DNA from 2 places in the Cutibacterium acnes genome. Region 2 is predicted to be linked to the other one. Evidence: predicted binding sites of a transcription regulator. Region 2 holds the regulator's gene; the other holds the start of a gene.
What was found. The regulator HrcA, encoded in region 2, represses chaperone genes, less so after heat shock. The targets are predictions, from matches to a motif close to TTGGCACTCGNNNNNNNCGAGTGCCAA.
Positions count from the first base shown of each region.

Region 1: the regulator HrcA is predicted to act here: its motif matches at 8,311-8,337, upstream of groES (co-chaperone GroES).

Region 1 is NZ_CP023676.1:1,882,902-1,895,119, forward strand. It holds gene guaB (IMP dehydrogenase) at 1-1,442, opposite strand, end outside; gene mptB (polyprenol phosphomannose-dependent alpha 1,6 mannosyltransferase MptB) at 1,540-3,069, opposite strand; gene CPA42_RS09425 (hypothetical protein) at 3,118-3,426, opposite strand; gene CPA42_RS09430 (alanine/glycine:cation symporter family protein) at 3,364-5,103, shown strand; gene CPA42_RS09435 (hypothetical protein) at 5,353-5,922, opposite strand; gene groL (chaperonin GroEL) at 6,255-7,850, opposite strand; gene groES (co-chaperone GroES) at 7,862-8,158, opposite strand; gene CPA42_RS09455 (LppM family (lipo)protein) at 8,364-9,353, opposite strand; gene CPA42_RS09460 (LppM family (lipo)protein) at 9,473-10,267, opposite strand; gene CPA42_RS09465 (THUMP-like domain-containing protein) at 10,272-11,471, opposite strand; gene CPA42_RS09470 (hypothetical protein) at 11,575-12,153, shown strand; gene CPA42_RS09475 (ABC transporter ATP-binding protein) at 12,180-12,218, opposite strand, start outside.
Region 2 is NZ_CP023676.1:962,213-974,430, reverse strand. It holds gene CPA42_RS04930 (16S rRNA (uracil(1498)-N(3))-methyltransferase) at 1-370, opposite strand, end outside; gene dnaJ (molecular chaperone DnaJ) at 367-1,545, opposite strand; gene hrcA (heat-inducible transcriptional repressor HrcA) at 1,549-2,568, opposite strand; gene CPA42_RS04915 (MBL fold metallo-hydrolase) at 2,713-3,384, shown strand; gene CPA42_RS04910 (inositol monophosphatase family protein) at 3,403-4,164, opposite strand; gene CPA42_RS04905 (DUF3097 domain-containing protein) at 4,161-5,039, opposite strand; gene hemW (radical SAM family heme chaperone HemW) at 5,112-6,305, opposite strand; gene CPA42_RS04895 (hypothetical protein) at 6,292-6,429, shown strand; gene CPA42_RS13685 (twin-arginine translocation signal domain-containing protein) at 6,541-6,711, shown strand; gene CPA42_RS13530 (AMP-binding enzyme) at 6,968-7,447, opposite strand; partial or broken gene CPA42_RS13110 (AMP-binding protein) at 7,502-8,184, opposite strand; gene CPA42_RS12875 (AMP-binding protein) at 8,244-8,621, opposite strand; gene CPA42_RS04865 (rhomboid family intramembrane serine protease) at 9,076-9,597, shown strand; gene CPA42_RS04860 (1,4-dihydroxy-2-naphthoyl-CoA synthase) at 9,622-10,611, shown strand; gene CPA42_RS04855 (AMP-binding protein) at 10,619-11,803, shown strand; gene CPA42_RS04850 (hypothetical protein) at 12,025-12,216, shown strand.

The DNA.
Region 1 (12,218 bases), 920 kb from region 2:
GAGGTGATGCGCACGAAGCGGCCCCGCTCGTGCAACTCGTCGATAGTGCGAGCCCCGGTGTAGAACATCGACTGACGCAGCCCACCAACCAACTGGTAGGCCACTGCGCCAAGGGGCCCGCGGTAAGCGACCTGGCCCTCGATGCCCTCCGGGACGATCTTGTCGTTGGTCGTGACATCGCCCTGGAAATAGCGGTCCTTGGAGTAGGACAGCTTCTCGCCGCGCGCCGACATGGCTCCCATCGATCCCATACCACGGTAAGTCTTGAACTGTTTACCGTTGATGAAGGCGAGCTCGCCCGGAGACTCTTCGCAACCAGCCAGTAAAGAGCCAAGCATGACGGAATCAGCTCCGGCGACCAGGGCCTTGGCGATGTCACCAGAGTATTGCAACCCACCGTCACCGATAACCGGCACATCATACTGACGAGCAGCCTTGGAAGCTTCAAAAATCGCGGTCACTTGCGGGACGCCCACCCCGGCAACGACGCGGGTAGTGCAGATTGACCCCGGCCCAATACCGACCTTGATGCCGTCAACCCCGGCCGCGCACAGCACCTTAGCAGCCTCATAGGTAGCGATATTGCCCGCAACGACGTCAACCCCCTGGGCAGCTGGCTCGGCCTTCAGCCGGGCGATCATGTCAAAAACACCCTGGGTGTGACCATGAGCGGTATCGACGACGATGAGGTCAACCCCCTCCTCAACCAAGGCCATAGCGCGATCCCACGAGTTGCCGAAGAACCCGATCGCAGCACCCACACGTAGCCGTCCTTGCGGGTCCTTGGTGGCGTTGGGGTACTTGTCAGTCTTGACGAAGTCTTTGAGAGTGAACAACCCACGCAACTTACCGTCGGCGTCGACAAGCGGCAACTTCTCAATCTTGTGGGCAGCCAGCAAAGAAAGAGCGTCAGACGGGCTGGTTCCCACTGGAGCGGTGACGAGTGGGGCTGCGGTCATGACCTCGCGGATAGGACGCTGTGGATTGTCCTCAAAGCGCATGTCACGGTTCGTGATGATACCGACCAGGTTTTCCTTGTCGTCGACGACGGGCACCCCGGATATCCGGTAGGTGTGGCAAAGCTCCTCGGCGTCAGCCAGGGTGGCATTCGGGGAGATCGTGATGGGCTCGTCAATCATGCCGGCCTCAGAACGCTTCACCTGATCGACCATGGCAGCCTGATCCTCAATGGACAGGTTGCGGTGCAGGATGCCAAGGCCACCTTCACGCGCCATAGCGACCGCCATCCGGGTCTCGGTGACGGTGTCCATCGCCGCGCTGACGAGCGGAATCGCAATGGAAATGTTGCGGGAAACCCTCGTCGTCGTCTTGACCTGGGAGGGAATGACGTTACTCTCAACTGGCTGGAGCAGGACGTCATCGAAGGTGAGGGCCAGCGGTGCCAACTCCTCAATCGTGGTCGGGCGGGAATCCGAGGTCATAAGCCACCTTTCGCCGGGATGCTCGCTATCCTATCGCCGCTCGCGTCGACGGTCTTCACCCGTAGCCTGGTCTCCGGCCTTAAGCGAGGTGACCCCGTCAGTTCGCCGCTGTCACGAAAGCCCATGCTTTCGGAATCCGCCAGACGATGAGATACCCCACGATGACCAGCGGCAGGCACACGTATGGCGACCAGTACCACTGCATCATGGTGAGTATGGCGGTAGCAACGACGCCACCAATGACAGCATCGCGATGGGTTCGCCGCAGCTGAACCGAGGCGAGCAACGCCAGTGGACCGATGAGATACCAGGGCTGCAAAGATGCCCCGAAAGCGGCAAAGACAATCATGACGCCCGCCTGCAGCCGAAGCGGGCTACCAATACGGCCGGTCACGACATTGACCGCGTTACGGCTACGCGATGCAATTCGGCCTAGTCGGATATGACAAGGCGGAATGGGGCCCCACCGCACCCAGCACCACATCATGGCAGCGACGGTAAGGGTCAGGCTGACACCAGTCGCCGGCCCAATGAGCCTATTCAACGGAATACCTCCGCTGCCTCGCAAAAACTGTACGACAAGCGCTATCGGAGAGTCGCTGGTCACCGATACCGGGCTACCAGCCGTGCTATTGAGCCAGCCCATGCCTAACCCATGGATCGCGGAAATCCCGCCGAATACAGTCAAGGCAGGAATTGCACCTGCTGCGATACGCGCGAGTAGCGCCGTCCAGCAATTGCGCGTCAACCACCGACGGCCGCCATGACGCACCGCATTGACGTGAACCAGGGCGACGATGCCAACCCCGGCCAACACGCCAGGCTGCTTGACGCTGCCAGCCAGCCCGACGAACGCCCCACCAAGAACGAGCCCGAGCCATCCCCGGCCAATCAACGCCAGACGTATGGCCACAACGAGTGCGACGAGGGACAAACCCACCTGGAGTCCGTCGTTGTGCATGCCCCCCACCACGCTCAAAGTCGTCAATGGACAGCACACCGCCAGCCAGAGGGCATGATCCGGGTCGGTTCCGGCGTAGCGTGCTAAGCGAGGGACGGCCCAAACCATGAGTGCAACACCGATGAGGGCGGGTACTCGCATGAGCATCACTGACCACGTGGGATCTGCGTGAGCGATCTTCACCACGGCTGCCTGAATCCACAGTGACCCGGGGGGATACACCGCCGTCGTTGCTTGCCACGGCGTGTCAACAGCCTTGCCGAGAACTTCAGCCAAACCTTGTGGGACGCGGTATGGATCCATCCCCTGGGTGAGAATCCAACCTTGAGCCGCGTAAGCCCAGCCATCTTGGCTCAACAGCGGCGGGCTAAAGAGCAGTGGCAAGGACCAGACGACCAAAGTCAGCACGCGGCGTCCCACGAGTTTACGAGAACGCAACCACGCAATGATGATGGCGATCAGTCCTGCGATACCGCTGACAGCCACTGCCACACCGACCGGACGCACGTGCGTGGGCACACCACCTTGCGGAGATCCCCACCCCCACAACGTCACCATGACAGAGCCGACAAACCCCATCGTCAACACCTCAACCAGACGTCGCCAATCCGGCTGATTATGCGCCAGGACAGGCTGAGGCTCATCGGGGGGAACGGTCGCGATCATCACCACTCAGCGTAAGGGAACCACACCGTAAGACATCGCGAAGACGCGTCAGTGTCGAAGGTTTTGGACAATGTGACACACCCACCCGCTAAGGTAGCCAAGGCGGTTTTGCTCCGCCGCAGGCGCGGCCTTGCCCGCGGTCATGGTGATGACTGGGCGGCCGCGCTCGCCGAGTCGCTGGTGCCGGTGCGCGCTGAGATCGGTCATCACAGATGGCTGGTACCACACCGTGGTGTTGCCGGGCTTGGTGTCCAATGTCGTCAACGGATAGGACCATTCGTGCCACTTGACATCATGACATCTCCCGTTTCCGCGAATCTCGAGGCCCTTGTCCCAACTCCACTGAGCTTGGATCAAGCCATCGACAACATTGTCTCCCCCATCGCTACTGCTATTTCTGACGCGGTGTTCTGGGCTATTCCACTGCCCGGGGGAAATGAGTTCCCGCTCATTCTGGCTTGGTTACTTGGAGCCGGACTCTTCTTCACCATTTACCTGGGCTTCCAACAGCTGCGTCCAGCATCGATCCGTCACTCCAGCCACGTGATGCGGGGCCACTTCTCCCGACACACAGACCCCGGTGACGTCACCAGCTTCCAGGCCCTCGCAACCGAGTTGTCAGGAACCGTCGGCCTGGGAAACATCGCCGGTGTTGCCATCGCGATCGCAACCGGCGGCCCGGGAGCCTCATTCTGGATTGCGGTAGCCGGATTGGTGGGCATGAGCGTCAAAATGGCTGAGGCCACCCTTGGAGTGAAATTCCGCGTCATCAACGAGGACGGAACCACTTCTGGTGGCCCGATGTACTACCTACGTGACGGTCTTGCGTCGATCGGTAAACCCACATTGGGCCGCGTCCTTGCTTCTCTCTTCGCCATCTGCACTGCCTTCGGTGTCATTGGCGCCGGCAATATGTTCCAGTCCAATCAAGCTGCCTATCAGCTCGCAATGTTCGCCGGCGGTCAGGACTCCTGGATCGGCACCCACATGTGGGTCGTCGGCGTGGTCTTCGCGATACTCGTCGGGATTGTCATCGTCGGGGGTGCCTCCAAGATTGGCGCCGCGACCTCCAAGATTGTGCCATTCATGGGCATCCTCTACGTCATCATGTGCCTGGCCGTCATTGGCGCCAACATCTCCCAGGTCGGCAGTGCCTTTGAGGCCATCTGGTCCGGCGCCTTCACCGGTCACGGTGTCGCCGGGGGAATCCTCGGAGTCCTGATCGTCGGCGTCCAGCGTGCGGCATTCTCGAATGCGGCCGGTATCGGTACCGCTGGCATCGCCCACTCTGCGGTAAAGACGCGTCGTCCAGCCCAAGAAGGCTTCGTTGCCATGTGGGAGCCCTTCATCGACTCAGTCGTCATTTGCACCATGACGGCCATCACCATCATCATCACCGGGGTCTATCGGAACAGTGGTGCCGATGGCGTGCAAATGACCGCCCAGGCATTAAAGACCGTTGCCCCGTGGTTCAGCTCCTTGCTGACGCTAGCCGTAGTGTTATTCGCATTCTCGACGATGCTGTCCTACTCGTTCTATGGCAAGAAGGCCGTAGGCTACCTGTTCGGCAATTCGACCACCGCCGAGCGCATCTACAACGCACTCTTCCTCATCTTGCTGGTAGTCGGAGCTGCGACAAATATGGCATCGATTCTTGATCTGGCCGACGCCATGCTTTTCCTCATGGCGCTGCCGAACGTGCTAGGAATGTACTTCTTAGCACGCGTCGTGGCGCGCGAGATTAAGGGGCACCGGGAGCGTATCGACGCCGGAGTCATCCCGCAGGTTCCCGAGGATGCCCAAGTGGGCATGATGGTGGTCAATGAGGCAACCCCCGAACAGCTCGAGAATGCCGATACCGAGTATGCCCTGCGTGCCGCAGCCCAGGATGCTCGCAGTAAGGAGCTTCAGCTAGGACACACTGCCCCCGATACCGAGCGCGACTACCTGCAACACCTGCCGGAAGACCATGAGATTTTTAACACCATGGACCGGGAAGGCAAACCGCTCAAAGACCAGCGTCACGAGTCGTAGAGCCTGGAAATGGGGCGCCTCGCAATCCGCAAAGCTTCACGGCGCTGCGAGGACTACTTTCTGAGCACCAAGCCTCCTTAGAATGAAATTCCGCGTCATCAACGAGGACGGAATCGCCTCTGGTGGCCTATTCTGCGTGACGGACTGGCCCCCATCGGCAAGCGCGACCGCCACTCCGCACACAGATAGGCCGACCGAACCCCGAAGGGCTCGGCCGGCCAATCGTCGTGGGCATCTGCCCGATAATTCTCAGCCTTGGGTGTTCGGGTTCGGCATCTGGGTAGGCGGCTGCTGACCCTTGTCATTGCTGAGCTGGTTCTGCAACTGGCCCTGCGCCAGGAGAGCGGACATTTGGGCCTGCTGGATGGTCGCGAAATTCTGGGCCTGGTTCATCGACTCACGGTGCATGAGAAGGGCCTGATCGGCGTACAGACGCTGTTCGACCTCCTGCTTGAAGCTCTGCAGCTTGGCCTTCTCCAGAGCAGAAACGGTCAGGCTCGTGACAGAACCAGCATTGTTAACGACCCTCAGCTCGGCGTCCATCGTCGTAAGAACCGCGACGATTAACAGGAGCAAGGCGAGGACGCCCAGCACCGGTTGATGCGCATTGAACATGGAAATCATGAGGACGAGCCAGACTATTGCCATGATTGCGCGACCTGGGTGGAACTTGCTGTTCACGCCAACCTCGCTGATGGAGCCGAGGGGCATGGCGGCATCGTCATGCCCCAGCGGAATCACACCCAGGAGCGTATTGGACTTTCGCGCCAGAAGGCGCCGGCTCGTCACGGTCAGCTCGGTCTTGAGCCAAGCCGTCATCAATGATGGGGAATAGTGGGTGACAAAGACATTCGTCTCCCCAGGAGCGAAACTGAATTCACTTTTGCTGCGGTCTCCCTGCTGCGTGCTCTGGAAACCGGGTTGGTACGGACTGCTCACGATCTAACTCCAAATATGCACTGCGGGATGACTCGTACGCCATCACCAATGCCAATCTCGACGGGGAAAAGGTATCCCCCCCCCCCCCCGATGGACTTGTCCAGTCTTTCGAGTTAATCCGCTCAATACTTCCGTTTCTTTGTGACAAACATCAACCCAGATATGGTGAGGGCCCCGAACCACGACGGTCCGGGGCCCTCGACGCGACGAGGTCACTTGTCCTCGTTGTCCTCCTCGGGCTTATCGACGACGAGGGTCTCTGTCGTCAGGAGCAGCGAGGCGATAGAAGCGGCATTGGCCAGGGCCGAACGGGTCACCTTGAGAGGGTCAATGACGCCGTCAGCGATGAGGTCCACGTACTGTCCGGTCTTGCCGTTGTAACCGTGTCCGGGCTCCATCTCAGCAACCTTGGAGACGATCACGTAGCCGGGCTCGCCACCATTCTCGGCAATCCAGCGCAGCGGCTCACGAACGGCCTTAGCGACAATCTGCACGCCGGCCTTCTCGTCACCCTCGAGGTGGAGATCCCCGTCGAGCACATGGGCAGCGTGGATAAGGGCAGAGCCGCCGCCGGCGACGATACCCTCCTCGATGGCTGCACGGGTCGCGGAGACAGCGTCCTCGATGCGGTGCTTCTTCTCGTTGAGCTCGACCTCTGTGGCCGCACCCACACGAATGACGCACACACCACCAGCGAGCTTGGCGATACGCTCCTGGAGTTTCTCGCGGTCCCACTCGGAGTCCGAGTTGTCGTACTCAGCACGCAGCTGGATGACGCGACCCTCGACGTCGGCCTTATCACCGGCGCCGTCAACGATGGTGGTGTTGTCCTTGGTAACGACAACCTTCTTGGCACGGCCCAGAACCTCGAGGCCCACCTGGTCGAGCTTGAGCCCAACCTCGGGAGCGACGACCTGACCACCGGTGAGAGTGGCGATGTCCTGCAGCATTGCCTTGCGGCGGTCACCGAACGCCGGAGCCTTGACTGCCACCGAGCTGAAGGTACCGCGGATCTTATTGACGACGAGGGTGCTCAGAGCCTCCCCGTCAACGTCCTCGGCCACGATAAACAGGCTGCCGTGGGCGGCAATAACCTTCTCCAGCAAGGGGAGCAGGTCGTTCATCGACGAGATCTTGCCGGAGTGAATGAGGATGTAAGGATCCTCAATCACAGCCTCCATGCGGTCCTGGTCGGTGACCATGTAAGGCGACAGGTAACCCTTGTCGAACTGCATGCCCTCGGTGAAGTCAAGCTCAGTGCCGAAGGTCTGCGACTCGTCGACGGTGATAACCCCGTCCTTACCAACCTTGTCGAAGGCCTCAGCGATGAGGGCGCCGATGGTCTCGTCACGGCTGGAGATGGTGGCAACGCTGGCCATGTCCGAGGTGGTGTCGATGGCGCGCGAGATAGAGCGGAGCTCCTCCACAACGGCGTCGACAGCCTTCTCGATACCGCGCTTGAGGCCGACCGGGTTTGCCCCAGAGGCCACAGCGCGCAGCCCCTCGTGGACGAGAGCCTGGGCTAGCACGGTAGCGGTGGTGGTTCCATCACCGGCCACGTCGTTGGTCTTAGTGGCGACCTCCTTGGCGAGCTGGGCGCCAAGATTCTCATACGGATCAGTGAGGTCGACCTCCTTGGCGACGGTCACACCGTCGTTGGTGATGGTCGGGGCTCCCCACTTCTTGTCGAGGACAACATAACGGCCCTTAGGACCGAGGGTCACCTTGACGGTGTCGGCGAGAGTGTCGACACCGCGCTCGAGGGAGCGACGGGCCTCCTCGTCAAACTGAAGTTGCTTAGCTGCCATGTATCAGCGCCTCACTTCTCGACGACGGCGAGGATGTCACGGGCGTTGAGGAGCAAGTACTCCTGACCGTCGTACTTGACCTCGGTGCCGCCGTACTTGGAGAAGATGACGACGTCACCCTCCTTAACATCCATGGGAACACGGGTGCCCTTGTCGTCGACGCGACCGGGGCCAGCGGAGATGACCTTGCCCTCCTGCGGCTTCTCCTTAGCGGTGTCCGGAATGACGAGCCCGGAAGCGGTGGTCTGCTCGGCCTCGAGAGGCTGGACGAGGACGCGGTCCTCGAGCGGCTTGATCGTGGTTGCCACGTCAAGACCCCTTTCTACTGAAGACGGATTATGTCGTTGTCTCTCGCCAGGGGTTGCGAGCCCCGAGCGCGACGGGCCGTCGGCGTCGCGGGTGCCTCAGGTCCGTTGGCACACTCACCACGAGAGTGCCAACCACGAAAGTACACCCGGAGTTGGCACTCAGGCAACGGGAGTGCCAGAAATGCCCCGGCAAAAGTCAGCAACCTCAGTAAGAGCCGTGGTTCTTCCAGAAGTCATCAGGGTCTGACGGGGGCTGCTGACCCGGCTGCGAGCCCTGATTAGGGATCGGGTTCTGGCCGGTCTGAGACGCACTCGTCGCGCCGCCCGAGACATGACCTAGAGGCTGATTGCCCCAGAGCTGACCCGGCTCCTGTTGCCTCGGATCCTGGTAAGGAGGCTGCGCGTAGGGGTCGCCCTGGTAAAGCTGACCGTTCCACTGCTGCAGCTGCCCCTGTGGCTGTCCGTCACCTGGGTACTGCATGGTCCACGGAGCACCACCATTCTCCGGTTGTCCTGCCTTCTGTCCCTTTTTCTTGTTAAGGATGACCACAACAACGCCGACAATGGCCAGGACGGCGACGGCGACAATGATCCAGACCCAGATCGGTATGCCGTTGGAGCGCTTGCTCGTCACGGTCAGCCCCGAACTGGAGAACAAATCGCTCGGATCGGTCCAGGTAACGGTGTTCCCATCGACCTTGCTCGATCCAGAATGGCTGAGGACCTTGCCCGGGAAGGTCACAGACACCTTAAAGTCGCTGAACATACTCGCGTCAGGAGTACGGTCGGAGCGCCCGCTATCGCGGAACAAGTCCGAGGTCATCTTGAAAGACACCTTGTTTTTGTCGAAGGTGATCTGCATGCCATCCTCTTTGTTGAGATCAGCAGCGGTGGTCTCCCCGGCAATGATGCACCCGATGTAACTATTGTCCTCGAACTTCTCGACCGTGCCGTCCGAGCCGGTACCGGCGGACCCCTTCGAGTTGTTGCAGTCGGAAAACTCAGAGGCGAGGGAGCCAGCCGACGTACTGGCTATTGACTTGGAGACACCAACCGTACTTTTGAGGTGGACGTGATTCTCATCCTTGATCTCCATGGCAGTATCAAATTTTGCGCACCCGGCAAGCAGTAAGAGGGGCGCGATAATCAAAACGAGACAGCGTCTCATATGACGCGAAACATTCAGCATGAGCATATAAAACCACGAACGGGAGCGGTAGGGGTAACTTCCGTACAAATGTGCTGACAGTTTCTCAACTACCCAAGGCGCACGGAATGCCTAGAACCAGTAGCTAGGCCCCGCGCAAACCTCCATTAGCATCCCGGCGCTGCGTCCCCATCACGCGGGCGGGCCCACCACCTCCTATTAATGATCATTGCAGCCACAGCACCACCAATAGCCAGCATCACCAACGCACCAATACCCCACACCCAGCCGGGCAGGCCGCCCTGGCTCTTGCCCGACGCCGTCAACCCATCTGGGGAAAGAAGATCGTTGACGTCAGTCCACGTCACAGTGCCCCCGTCAACTTTGCTCGATCCAGAATGGCTAAGCACCGTGCCGGGAAAAGTCACCGACACCTTAAAATCGCCGATGCCAGCCATGTCACCGACGCCAGAAGAATTAACACCTGGCACGAAATCAGACAAAGCCGATCTGTCAAGATGAAACCGAATTATCTCGTCGTCGAAAGTGATGCCGATTGGGCCATTTTCTTTGTGCCCTCTAAACACATCTGCGGGCGGATTCGCAACGCTACGAGGCCAACCTGACTGAACGGTGATATCGGTTGCCGTCATGGTGCCAGTGACCGTGCAGCCGACATACGTACCGTCGTCGAATGGCTTAACCTTCGCTTTACCAGTCAGGCTGGCATTCGGTGGAGTCAACTCGGAACAGCCGCGAAGCCGCTTGGCAAATCCTTCAGACTGACCACTTCCATCCCGACCAAAGCTAGATTTGAGGACTCCGAAGGCGACGGTGACGTCAATATGGTCTTCGTCCCTAATAACGAAGCCAGCATTGAACTCCCCACAGCCGGACAGCAGGACGAGCGGAGCCAGCAACAAGGCAAGGAAGTATGTCGCTGGGCGCCGTATGGTCAACATGGATTCATGACATCACATCTGAGCTTGCTCCGAACAGGCCGCATGGCAGTCTCACGCGATCACATACCAGCGCCTTGGTTCTTCCGGTCGTCGGGGTGCATATGACCGTCACGCGATTCGGCCCCGAAAGCTTAAGCTTGCGTCGCCATGTAACAGGGTCTACGTCGACACCGCGTTTCTTGATCTCCACCGTTCCGACGTGGTGATGATGAACCCAGGAACGCAACGCTCTGACGTCAAAGGGCAGGACCTCTTTGACCGCAAACCATGTCAGCCACGGCGAGGCAACGGGTTCTTCTGCAGTGAGATAGGCGATACCCTCCGACACCGCGTGCAACGATCCATCGATCGCCGAGAGGCTGCCAGCGCGGATTGCTGCTGGGTGAGGCTCAGCCACGAAAGGGCCAAGTTCACCAGGTGCAGGGGTAGGACACCTACCGGGGAGTTCTTCTATACCCGTAGGACCAACCAGCACTGCTCGATCCGCCGCCCGCTGGTCCTCAAATCCAGACCACACCGTCGCCTCAACCAGGTCTCCACGATGTCCGACATACGTGACGGGGAGGTCTGGCAGCTGCGAGCGGTCGACGCCAGGCCCTAGCTTGACGACCGCAGGCACCGATTCAAGCACTGTCATAACAAATGGCCATGGCGGCTGCACATCTTCTAACCGCCAAGTTCGCCCCCTGCCCGTGCGCCGAGCCGGATCGAGCATGACAACTGTGTCGCCATGAGCCCGGAAGTCAGCGAAGACCGCCATAGCGTCAGCACACATCACGTGCGCTTCGGGCAGATTGTGGCGCGCTAGCTCAGCTGTTACCGGATCGACCTCGACGGCTGTCACCTCGAGGCCAGCATCAAGACATGCCCGCGCATCCGCCCCGCAGGCGCATCCAAGATCGACGACGTGGGTAAATCCGGCTTCTTTGAGGCGATGTGCACGCCACCGCGATACATCTCCACGGGTGGCCTGCTCTAGACCGTCACGGGTCCACAACATTGACGCTGCAACCGGCCCAATTTTCGCAACAGCCCGACGCCTCAGACTGATTTGGTCTAGTACCGCTGCGGCAAGATCGCCATCTATCTGTTGACGCAACCTGGTGGCAGCCAACAACGAGTCGGGATCAGCTTCAGCACCCGCTAAGTCAAGAGCTTTGCGCCCCTCGCTACTAACCAGACGCCGTGCCACGGTGTAATCCACGTTGTCACCCTAGACGTACTTTCTGACAGTGTGGGTAGAATCTTCGGTCGAGACATTGCATTCGCATTCACCGCTTTCTATACGAGGAGCAACCAGTACCGTCGTGGCCGTCACCACCTACGAGAATCGATCAAGATTTACCCAGCGCCTGCAGTCCCGGGGGTCAAAGAACACGACTTCCGGGGGAGATCCGTCGCGCCGTTCAGCAGGGTGGTACATCCACCATTTCATCGGTTCGGCATTCCAGTTGGGCGCCATGGCGACGACCTATTACGCGTCGCGCACCGAGCCTCTCAACTGGGACGCCCACACGAACATCAGCTGGGCGCTGCTCTTTATTGCGATCATCGTGATTCCCGGCTTGTTGACCTTTGTGGAATCCTTCGTTGAACCGGACGGTTCTGGGCAGGACGTCGTCGCTGGGGTCACCATCATGCTGGCTCTCGGCGGGATTATCACGATGGGGGTCCTCGCGGATACCCCAATCGTGACAACACCGGTACCGTTCTCGATCCTGTTGCCGGTAAGCCTCGCGCTCACAGCCATTGCCCCATGCAGCCTGCCAGGGAGCAACCCTCGAGCAGACAGTATGTTTACGGAAACTCACTACGGAGCGTGGAGTTCTCGCTGGGTGGCTCCGGTGGTTTGCCTCATTCTGTGTATCGTCAGGCTAGCCAGCTGACCAAGATAACGCCCGCAATTGACGGATTACGCGGTTACCACTGGACGAACGACGGGGATGCCGTC
Region 2 (12,218 bases):
GCTTGTCGCCCTTCCATCGCACGATGCTCCGATCAGCCTGCCAGGCGAGGATTTCGTGAACTCCCATCTCGGTGAGGGTCGCCACCGCCAGCTCAGCTCTATCGGACTTCGGCAATGCTTGGACGGCGACCCATCGATGCGTGGTCGCGGGAGTATGGAGGATCTCAACGGTCTCGACGCTAACTGACCCCTTCGTCACCTCAATGGCAGGGCCGCGAACGGCATGACCCTGCCCGTCGGTGACGAGAACAGTCTCACCTACCCGAATGCGTCGAACCGAGCCAGCATGGTGGCCCTCTGCATCGGTGATTTCTACCACCGATCCGGGCACAGCTGCGGCGACCTCGCCAAGAAAGCAGGGGTCACTCATCCGCCAAAAGCTTCCTTGATGCGGGAAAACATGCCGCGACCGCCTGATTTCTCTACCGACGCCGAAGCATTGGTTTCTTCCCGAGCCTCAGCTAGCTGACGCAGCAAATCCTTCTGGTGGGAGTCAAGTTTCGTCGGTGTCTGGACGATGAACGTGACACCAAGATCACCACGCCCGTTGCGACGAAGCCTCGGCACGCCTCGTTCGGAAACGACGATCCGGGTTCCGGACTGGGTGCCGGCCGGCACCTCGACAGTGACGGTCTTAGTATCCTCGGCGAAGTCCTCGCGATCGGCTTCCAACGTGTGCATGAGGACCTTCGCCCCCAGCGCTGCGGCCGTCATCGGGATGGTGACAACCATCTCGAGGTCGTCACCGTGACGGGTAAAGACATCATGGGGACTGACCGTCATCTCGATATACAGGTCACCGGCCGGACCACCTCCGGGACCGACTTCTCCCTGGGAATCGAGATGGATGCGGTTGCCGTCAGCCACTCCGGCGGGAATCTTGACGTTGATCGTGCGAGTGGTGCGTACCCTCCCCTCACCGGAACACTCCTGGCAGGGATCAGGAATGACCGTACCGTAACCATGGCAGGTCGGGCAGGGTTGGCTGGTGCGGATATCACCAAGGAAGGAGCGCTGCACGGTAATGACCTCACCGCGCCCCTGACAGGTATCGCAGGTCACAGGCTCGGAACCGGACTGTGCGCCCTTACCCTGGCATTTCGGGCACACCACTGCGGTGTCGACTTCTAACGACTTGGTAACGCCAAAAACTGCCTCGGCGAGGCTAAGACGCATTCGGACCAGAGCGTCCTGGCCACGGCGGGTACGCGAGCGCGGGCCGCGGCCACCACCAGAACCAAAGGGAGAGCTGCCACCAAACATGGCGTCAACAAGATTGGTGAAATCGAATCCAGCACTGCTAAATCCGCCTTCGCCGAACCCGCCCATCCGGGCATTGGGATCACCGCCACGATCAAAAACGGCGCGCTTTTGCGGATCCTGGAGGACTTCATAAGCCTCTTGGACCTTTTTGAACTCCTCCTCTGATCCGGGCCCGGCAACATCGGGGTGGAGTTTCATAGCCTTACGGCGATACGCCTTCTTGATCTCGTCGGCACTCGCATCATGGGAAACGCCAAGAATCTCGTAGTAGTCGTTACTCAAGAATCATCCTTCTGCCAGGAACCGGCCCACATAACGGGCCACGGCTCGCACAGCTGCCATGGTTGAGGGGTAGTCCATTCGGGTCGGCCCGACGACGCCAAGACTCGACAAGGCATCCTCGGGACCGTAGGTGCTCGCCACTAACGAGGTCGATTGGAAAGGTACATCGGTGTTCTCGGCGCCGATGCGGACCGTAACCTCGCCAGCCTCCCCCGCGGTTGCCTCGCCGAGCAGTCGCATAAGGACGACCTGCTCTTCAAGGGCCTCAAGGACGGGACGTACCGCTGTCTCCCACTGTGCACCGAATGCGGTGAGATTGGGAACCCCGGCGACCACAACCCGAGCAGATGGGTCGACGGCAAGGATCTCGAGAACGGTAGCAATCACCGACGCTGCCCGAGGCCCTTCGGCCGGTCCCAGGTCGTCAAGAAAGCGGTTGAGCGAGTCGGCCGCTTCAGCGACTGTCAATCCGACGAGAGTCTCATTTAGCCGGGTGCGAAGTGCAGCAAGACTCTGCTCGTCGTGGCCCGGAAGCTCAACGATCTGCTGCTCTACCGATCCCGACGACATGATGAGCACGATAAGGATACGATCGGTCGACAAACTCACCAATTCGAGGTGACGAATCGTCCCCGTCGTCGCCACCGGGTACTGCATAATCGCTACCTGGTGGGTGATTTGAGCAAGCAGGCGCACAGTACGGCGCACGATGTCGTCAAGGTCCGCCGCCCCAGTCATGAATGCCTGAATGGCTCGTTGCTCAGGCGCCGAGAGCGGCTTGAGAGTAGCGATGCGGTCGACGAAGAGGCGGTACCCCTTGTCCGTAGGGATGCGCCCGGCGCTGGTGTGGGGGTGGGTAATGTACCCCTCCTCCTCTAGTACGGCCATGTCGTTACGGACGGTAGCCGGGGAAACGCGCAACCCGTGGCGTTCCACCAGCGCCTTTGAACCTACCGGCTCCTTGCTGGAGACGTAATCGGTGACGATGGCTTTGAGCACGTCGAGCTTGCGGTCGTCGAGCACAACCCCTCCTCACGCGATCCGGCCAAATGCACATCCCACTTTGGCACTCTCGGGTGCCGAGTGCCACCTTATCGCGTTCACACTCGGTCCTCCTGCCTCTCTCGCTGGCAGCACATTCCCCCCAAACGTGCCAGACTGGTGGCCATGTCGACGAATCCCGAGACTCCCCAATGGTTCGCCCTCACACCTCGGGTGTGGACAACCTCTGTTGAACCAGGGAGTGTCACTTGCGGACTGGTAGCTGGCGAGGACCACGTCCTCCTCATCGATACCGGATCGACTCCCGAGCAGGGGCATACCTTGGCGATGTCAGCAGCCCGCATGCTAGGCCGCCCCGTCGATCGAATCGTCGTCACCCATCACCACTACGACCACAGCGGTGGCCTACCCGGCATCACCGATGCTGAAGTGTGGATGCACGAGGCTGCGCTAGCTCACTGTCCCGACCTCCATGTCGACCACCCCGTATCTCTTATGGCGTATGTGAATTTGGGAGGATTGGGTGCCGAGGTTATCCATCCCGGCCCGGCTCACACCGACGGCGACCTCATTGTCATTGTGCGCGACGAAAAGATCACCTTCGTCGGAGACCTCGTAGAGACCGCAGGAGAACCACAATCTGACGAGACGACTGACGTCCGTGGTTGGCCACGGGCGATCGATTCGGTCATCACGGGCACCGACGGAGCCGGCATCTATGTTCCTGGACACGGCCAGCCCATAGATGCCACCGGCGTTATGAATCAGCGTGCCCAGCTCGCCGAGCGAATTCCCACGAATATCCCGCTCACCGACCGACATCTCCCTCTCCCCTGAAAGCCACAGCGAGGAGATTCAGCGCAGCAGTTTGGCTACCGTCTCATAAGCCTCTTCATCGGCGGCGACAATGAGCTTTCCGGAGGTTTCTCGCGAACCATATTCCGCCCCATCGACAGTACGCACTACTCCACCGACTTCTCGTACCATGAGCGCGCCAGGAAGGTGATCCCACGGGTAAGAGTGTTGATAGACGGTGACATCGTTCTCGTCCTGGCACACCAACGGATAATCCACCGCGCAGCACCATTTCGCCATTCGCCATTCCACCACAGGCGAGGGAATCTTGTAGGCCTCATGGGTGGTGGCAGCACGAACCGGAGAGTGGGAATCTCCTCGCGTCACCTCATCACCGTCGCACGTCACTCCGGCGCCATGCTCAGCGAACCACATGTGCCCGTACTGCGGCTGCCATATCCATCCTCTGACTGTTTCACCACGGCTGAGCTGAGCAAGCATGACGCCGTGATCAACAGACCCGTGCACGAAGTTCTTGGTGCCATCAATGGGGTCGATGACCCAGGCCAGGTCAGCATCGGAAACGGCATCAAGGATGGTTGGGTCGGCGAAGGCTGATTCCTCCCCCACGACAATACCGCCGGCATACTTGGTCACAGCGGCACCCAGCTCGCACTCGGCCTGACGATCGGCATCAGTAACGAAGTCCCCGGGCTTTTTCTGGTGGATTTGATGATCGTGGAGGGTCCGGAACCGGGGATCGATAACCCTGGCACTCACATCCCGGATGAGGTCAGACACCGTGTCGACGTCAATACTCATGCCATCTCCCCATTGTCCAGCTCGTCGACATGGTCACGCGTGACGAAATCGATAAGTTTCTCCATCTCCGTGTTAAAGCGGGGGTCTAAATCGTGCCAGTCGCGCACTCGTGCCAGCATGGCCTGCCAGGCCTTACCGACGTCAGCTTGGGTCGAGTGAGGCAGGCCCAGACGCTTCAGGGTGCCGAGTTTGAAGTCTTCGTCCATCGGGACCTCAGGCCATTCTTGACGGCCAATTCGTTGAGGTTTGATGGCCTGCCAGATGTCAATAAAGCGATGACCGGTAATCATGACATACTCGCTATACCCACCACGACGTACTTCGTCCGCTACCCGTGACTCTTTGGTGTCGGCAACGAGGTGGTCAACCAACACGCCAAGGCGATGCCCCGGACCAGGCTTAAACTCGGCGACGATCCCGACGAGGTCGTCCATGCCACCCATGTATTCCACAACGACCCCGACGTGGCGCAGGTCGTCGCCCCATATCTTTTCGACGAGTTCAGCGTCATGACGTCCCTCGACGTATATCCGGCTAGGAAGGGCAACTCGGGCCGGTTCAGCACCACCGGCGATGGACCCAGACGCCGTGTGTTTGATACTCGCGCTTCCTTGACGCGGGGGAATACACAGGTTGACGGGTCGCCCGTCCACCCAGAACCCCGGTCCAACGGGGAAGGATTTGCGTTTACCCTTGCGGTCCTCAAGCACAACCAGGCCGTTTTGCCACCCGACGACAGCCCCCACGAATCCGCTGGAAGGATCCTCAATGACCATGCCAAGTTCCAGTGGCATGTCAGCGCTCTTCTTCATGTGAGAGGTGCGCCAGCCGCTTGCAAGGACGTCGTGAGAGTACCGGTCGATCACGATAGCCACTGTATTGCCACGTGTGACAATGACGACAAGCCGCGCTAGCGGCCGACCTGACGACCTGGTGGATGAAGACGGCTAGACCAGGAGATCGGTAATGATTCGGTCAGCCACCATTCGACCTGACAAGTTGAGTACCAGCCGCCCCTCCTCCATTGTCCCGAGCCCCTGCTCGACAACCTCAGTAGCCCGCATACATTCGACCTCGGACAGATCCGCCATCGGCAACCCATCAGCCAAACGCAACCGAAGAAGCACCGTCTCCTCATGACGCTGCACATCACCAAGAACCTCATAGTCGTCAACGGGCAGCACTCTGTCACCCAGCACGTTCCGGTAGGTGGCAGGGTGTTTGACATTCCACCACCGCGTGCCAGCAACGTGAGAATGAGCCCCCGGGCCAATTCCCCACCAGTCGTACCCCAACCAGTACGCCATGTTGTGTCGACATCGGTGATCCCGGCCGCTGCGAGGACGAGCCCAGTTCGAGACCTCGTAGTTGACGTACCCAGCCTCGGTGAGAATCTTTTCGGTAAGCAGGTATTTGTCAGCGAGATCGTCCTCGTCAGTCATAGGTAGTTCTCCCCGACGGATTCTGCCCGCCAGCCGAGTTCCCTCTTCAACGATGAGGGAGTATGCGGAAATGTGGTCTGGCTCAGCCGTCAACGTGACGTCGAGGCTGTGTCGCCACGAGTCAAAGTTCTCCCCGGGGGCGCCGAAGATGAGATCCAAGCTGACGTCGTCGAATCCGACCTGGCGCGCCAGCTGTGCCATCTCGACGGCGCGTCCTGGCCGATGGCGACGATCTAAGACCGTCAAGACATACTCGTCGGCGGACTGCATTCCCATCGATAACCGGTTAATCCCGGCTTTCAGTAGGCCGGCTAAGACTTCTACGCTGAGGGTTTCGGGATTGGCCTCAGTGGTGACCTCGGCGTCAGGGTCAATCCCCCATAGGGTACGAATGTGATCGATGAGCTCCCCCAGCTGCACTGGGGAGAGCATCGTCGGAGTGCCGCCCCCAAAGAAGATCGTCGAAACCGGAGGCTGTGCATCCCCCAGCGCGTCAGCAGCCAGCTCGAGTTCCTGGTGGGCGGCGTCGAGATACCCCGCAACCGCGTCATCTCCCATCGCTGACAGCACGTAAGTGTTGAAGTCGCAGTACCCGCACCGCGATGCGCAGAAGGGAACGTGGAGGTAGATGCTCCACGGCCCGTCAGCTGGATGAAGTTCTGGCAGGCTATTGTCGGCGTGCGTCATGGTCCTCCTCATTATGCGGGGGTACGGGGTACACTTTTGCATGATGTCACCTGACGCCTTCCGCGGCAGTTGTCAAAGATATCTGCCACGCAGCATAGCTCGTCAATTCATCCCGCACATCATCACGGCACGATAGCGTGACGACGATTCAGACAACTTTATAAACACCTCATAGGTATCCACATAGCAAATACCTGGCTCAATGTAATGAATACTCAACAGCTTGAGGATTTAACTGTCATGAAAAATCTCTCGCCGGCACTTCCTTCACGCATCCGCAGGTCTTGCCACTGCCGCCCTAACCGGATGCGGATCAAACACCCATAGTTTCTCACCCGATTCAAATTCTAGCGCCATGCCTGGTGGCTCAGGAAAGATCGTCCAGTGGTACCACGAATATGACGGGAGGGGCGTCTGACAGGCCTACAATCACTACGCCAAAGGATCTAGCAACGAAGTTGAGGCTGCAAAGAATTTTGCCCAATGGCTGTAGATCACACCGAACAGATAAACAGGTCAATTTTGCCAACTCCTACGGCACGCATATTCTGTCGCAGCCTGATCTCGCCGACACGTACTCACAGTCAATGCGGGCCTGGCAAGGACACCGCTGACATGGTCGACAAGCACGAGGGACGAGGACATGGCATACCCCGCCCCTCCCGGTAATGGCCTCAGTCCTCTAGGGTTGACAGGTCTCCCTCGTCTCCACCCAGGACACGAGCTTTGAGGACGCGACGCACGATCTTGCCGGAGCGGGTCTTCGGCAACTTGTCGACGAACTCGATGGTGTCAGGCTTGGCAATCGGCGAGAGGGTTTCGGCGACGTGTCCGCGGATATCAGAGACGAGATTCTTCGTCGGCTCGAAACTATGATTGAGTACAACGACCATATGGATCGCGTTGCGCTTCACTTCGTGAGGCAGCCCTATGGCCGCAGCCTCGGCGACGGCGGGGTGAAAGATCAGAGCGGACTCCACCTCAGCAGTACCGATGCGGTGACCGGATACCTTGATGACGTCGTCAGCACGTCCGATGATCCATATGTAGCCGTCATCATCGATTCGTGCGGAATCACCGGTGAGATAGACACCCGGGTACTTCGTCCAGTACGCCTCGAGGTATCGATCCGGATCCTTATACAGGGTGCGCATCATGGCCGGCCACGGGTTTTTGAGGACGAGGAAGCCCTCTTTGCCCGCAGGGAGCTCATGGCCCTCCTCGTCGACAACAGCAGCCTCCTGGCCAAAGACCGGACGCCCAACGGCACCTGGTTTGAGCGGCATCGACGGCACAGTGGTGATCTGGAACATGCCAGTTTCGGTCTGCCACCAGGTATCGGTGATCGGACACGTGCCGTCACCGACCACGTCGTGGAACCAGCGCCAAGCCTCCGGGTTGATGGACTCGCCAACCGAACCGAGTACGCGCAAACTGGACAGATCGTGTTTGCGCACCCAGGCGTCGCCAAAGCACATGAAAGTGCGAATAGCGGTTAGAGCGGTGTAGAAGCTAGTGATGCCGTAGTGCTCAATGAGCTGCCACCAGCCGTCGGGGTATGGATACGTCGGACCGCCCTCATGCATGAAGACGGTGGCACCGTTGAGCAGCGGGCCGTAGACGAGGTAGGAGTGTCCGTAATCCAGCCCGGATCAGCAGTACACCACCAGCGGTCCTCTTCCTTAATGTCGAAGCACTGCTTGAGGGTGATGTAGGTGCCAACCTGGTAGCCACCATGGGTATGAACGATGGCCTTCGGCTTGCCGGTGGACCCAGAGGTGTACAGAATGAACAGTGGGTCTTCTGAGACCACCTGGACGGTCTCGCACTTGCCTTTAGCGATCGGCAGCTTGCACAACTCGTCGTACCAGTGGTCACAAGTCAAGTCCATCGAAACCTCGGTCTTCGTATTGCGCACCACAATGACGTTCTCGACGGCCAGGGAGAACTTCACGGCTCATCGACAATCTGCTTCATGGGAAAGACCTTGCCGTTAATCCACGAACCGTCGACGGTGATAACGACCTTCGACTCCGAGCCATCAATACGCGCGTTAAGAGCCTCCGACGAATAGCCTGCAAAAACCACCGAATGCACCGCACCAATCTTGGCGCAGGCCAACATCGCGAAAAAGATCTCCGGGATGCGAGGCAGATAAATAGTGACGACATCGCCCTTGCGCACGCCCATCGCCTTAAGAACATTGGCCATCTGCTCGACTTCTCGGTTGAGGGCGAAATAGGAAAAGGTACGCACCTCATCAGTGTTCTCACCGACCCAGATAAGGGCTAGCTTATTGCGGCGGGCGGTACTGAGATGCCGATCCACCGCGTTGGTGACAATATTGGTCTTAGCGCCAGTGAACCATTGAAAGAAAGGCTTGTTCGAGTCGTCAAGGACCTTATCCCACGGCTTTGACCATCCCAGCTCTTGGGCCTGCTCGTCCCAGTACGCGATTAGGTCGGCCTTTGCCTTGCCCTCAAGCGTCTTCTAGCCTGAGACCCAGGCGTTGTCGACGATGTTCTGATCAGGTTCGAAGACGTCCTGTTGGTTCGTCATACGGTCCTCCTCGACCTTCCGCCGCTGTTGCGGCATCCGACATGTTGGGAACACTGGAACCACACAATGCGTCTTATGTGAAGAAAATCACATAAGTTCTTTGATTCTTCTTTGCCACACTGGGTACATGACTTCCTATCTGCCCCCGTCGTCCGCTCCTGTCCGCCGGCGTCAGGCCCCACCGCCGATCCGCACCAATTCCATTGCGAACAGCGCAGGTGTGATGGCCGTCGTCGTCGCGATCATGTGGATCCTCGAGGTCATCGACACCATGCTTGGCAACACTCTTGACCACTTCGGCATCCATTCCTGGACCGGGCAGGGGCTGTGGGAAATCTTCACTGCCCCATGGCTGCACTACGGTTGGGCACATCTGGCCGGCAATTCAGTGCCGCTGTTTGTCCTCGGAATGCTCGTGTACCTGGAGTCGACACGAACCTGGATCGTCTCAGGGCTGACGATCATGGTGTGCTCGGGACTTTTCGCGTGGTGTTTCAGCGCTCCCGGAACGATCACTCTGGGGGCGTCCGGGATCGTTTTCGGTTGGTTGGCCTATCTGCTGGTCCGCGGCCTGTTCACCAAGAGACTGCACGACATCCTGATAGCGATCATCGTATTCCTCATTTACGGATCAGTGCTGTGGGGAGTGCTGCCGGGCGCGGCAGGTGTCTCCTGGCAGGCTCACCTCGGCGGGGCGGTCGGTGGCGTCATCTCGGCGTCGCGGCTAGCTCGTCATTCCAGGTAGGCAGGCAGTGGTAACTTCCACCGGGTGAGCACCCTTCCTTTCGTTTCTGACACTTTTGATGCAGCCCGCTGGCGCGATGTTGACCTTCCCGGAGATCCGCTGACCGACATGACCTTCCATCGCCTCGTGTCTCGGGGCGAGTCTGACCACGCCCCGGCTGGGGAGGATCTGCCGGTGGTACGCATTGCCTTCGACCGCCCGGCCATCCGCAACGCCTTCCGCCCCCACACGGTTGACGAGTTGTACCGCTGTATCGACGCCGCTCGTTGCACCCCAGATGTTGCGGCACTCATCCTCACCGGCAATGGCCCTTCCCCGCGCGACGGTGGGTACGCCTTCTGCTCAGGCGGCGACCAACGGATCCGTGGGGCCGCCGGATACCAGTACGAGTCGCAGGAAACCTCCGGCGACGAGGACCTGGCCACCGACGCCCGACGCGAACGCGTCGAGAAGGGACGGCTGGGACGTCTCCACATCCTTGAGGTGCAACGCCTCATGCGTGCCACCCCCAAACCGATCATCGCCGCCATCCCTGGATGGACAACCGGCGGCGGCCACTCCCTCATGGTGGTAGCCGATATGGCCGTGGCCAGCCGCGAGTACGCCAGGTTTAAGCAGGTCGATGCCAACGTCGGTTCATTTGATGCCGGGTATGGCTCGGCCCTACTGGCACGCCAGATCGGTGACAAGCGAGCCCGCGAGATCTTCTTCCTCGCCGAAACATATGACGCCGAGCAGGCCGAAAAGTGGGGCGTCATCAACCGGGCCGTTGGCCACGCTGAATTGGAGAACACCGCCATTGAGTGGGGACTGACGATCGCTGGCAAATCCCCGCAGGCGATCCGGATGCTCAAGTATGCCTTTAATATGGTTGACGACGGCATCGCTGGTCAGCAGGCATTCGCTGGCGAGGCGACCCGGATGGCATATATGACCGAGGAAGCTCAGGAGGGACGTGACGCCTTCCTCGAGCACCGCTCCCCGGACTGGTCCGACTACCCCTATTACTTCTGAGGCCGTCGTGGGATCCGAGCTGACATCGCGGGTGCGGGTGGTACGCGTCGAGCGCACGCGCGAAGACGTCGACTGGCTGGCTGGGCGTCTGACCGAAGTGTTCGACGGGGCCCGGTCGGTGCTCGTGCCGGCCGGTGGCAACGAGTTGCCTCCGGCGGTGTTCCAAGATGTCGAGGACCGCACGGTGTGGCTGCCAGACGAGGTCGCCCTCGTCATGCGCACCTCGGGGTCGACCTCCGGGACCGGGCGTCTCGTCGGACTGTCGGCAACGCAGTTGCGAGCCTCGGGTACGGCCACCCGGGAGCGCTTGGGATGGCCATGCACGTGGGTGCTGGCCCTGCCTCCCCATCACATCGCTGGGCTGCAGGTCGTCGCCCGAGCCGTCGGCGACGGTCGCGAGGTCGTGGTGGTCGAGGGGCGCCTCGACGCTCCGGCTGTGGCGGCAGCCGTCGACGAGGCGGTAAACCGTCATGACGATGGCCGGGTGGCGATATCGGTGGTGCCTACCCAGTTGTCGCGGCTCCTCGACGACCCGGTTGGGACGGAGGCCCTGACCCGGTGTGCCGCGGTGCTCGTCGGCGGGGCCGCCGCGTCAACGTCGTTGCTGTCGCGGGCCCGGAAGGCTGGCGTCCCGGTACGGGTGACCTACGGCATGAGCGAGACCTGCGGCGGGTGCGTCTACGACGGGGTGCCACTCGAAGGGGTACGGGTCGACCTGACCGACGACAGCCGGGTGCGCATCGCCGGGCCGATGATCATGAGCGGCTATCTCGACGAAGGTCCGGTCGGGCCGTGGCTGGCCACCCAGGATCTCGGGCATTGGCAGAGTGGGCGCCTGGTCATCGACGGGCGCATCGACGACGTCATCAACTCCGGCGGGCTCAAGATCGCCGCCGGTCAGGTGCTCGACCAGATCCGGGCCACCGGCATGGTCCGCGACGGCCTCGTCCTTGGCTTGGCGGACGCCACCTGGGGCCAGGTTGTCACCGCCGTCGTCGTCCCGGGGCGGGGGTGGCGAGGTCCCGAGGCGCTGCGCGACCTCGTCGGACGACGTCTGGGACGCACCCATGCTCCGCGGGTCATCGTTGAGGTCGACGAGCTGCCGATGCTGGCGTCGGGCAAGATCGACCGAGTAGAGGTACGCCGAATAACGACGGCGACGCTAGAGTCCGGAGCAGCCTGGCGGGTGTGACCGCTGGTTTTCGGGGACATCACGCACAAGACGTCACCTGCGAAATCCTTGGTCCGCGCCGCGCCGATCATGCTGCGCTTGAGAGCCTCCTGTCTGATTCACACATGACAGGAGGCCCTGTGATGACACAATGTGTCCACTCGTCGTCTGAACACGTCTGTGAACAGCCATGACAATCGGAGAATGTAGAGTCCTCACGGCGCACTGAGATCGAGCGCATAGTGGACCACCGGGGTTTCCCACACGTCGAATCGCTCGGCCAGTTCGTTGACCTCATCCAAGCCCATGTCGCTCCATTCTTCGTCAACTCTGGACGTTTTCTGGCCTTCGGATATATCGACTCCACGACGTGGATCGCGGTCTTTTCGTCCGCAGTTACTATGCCGAATTTCATGATCGCGTCTCCCCATTGACT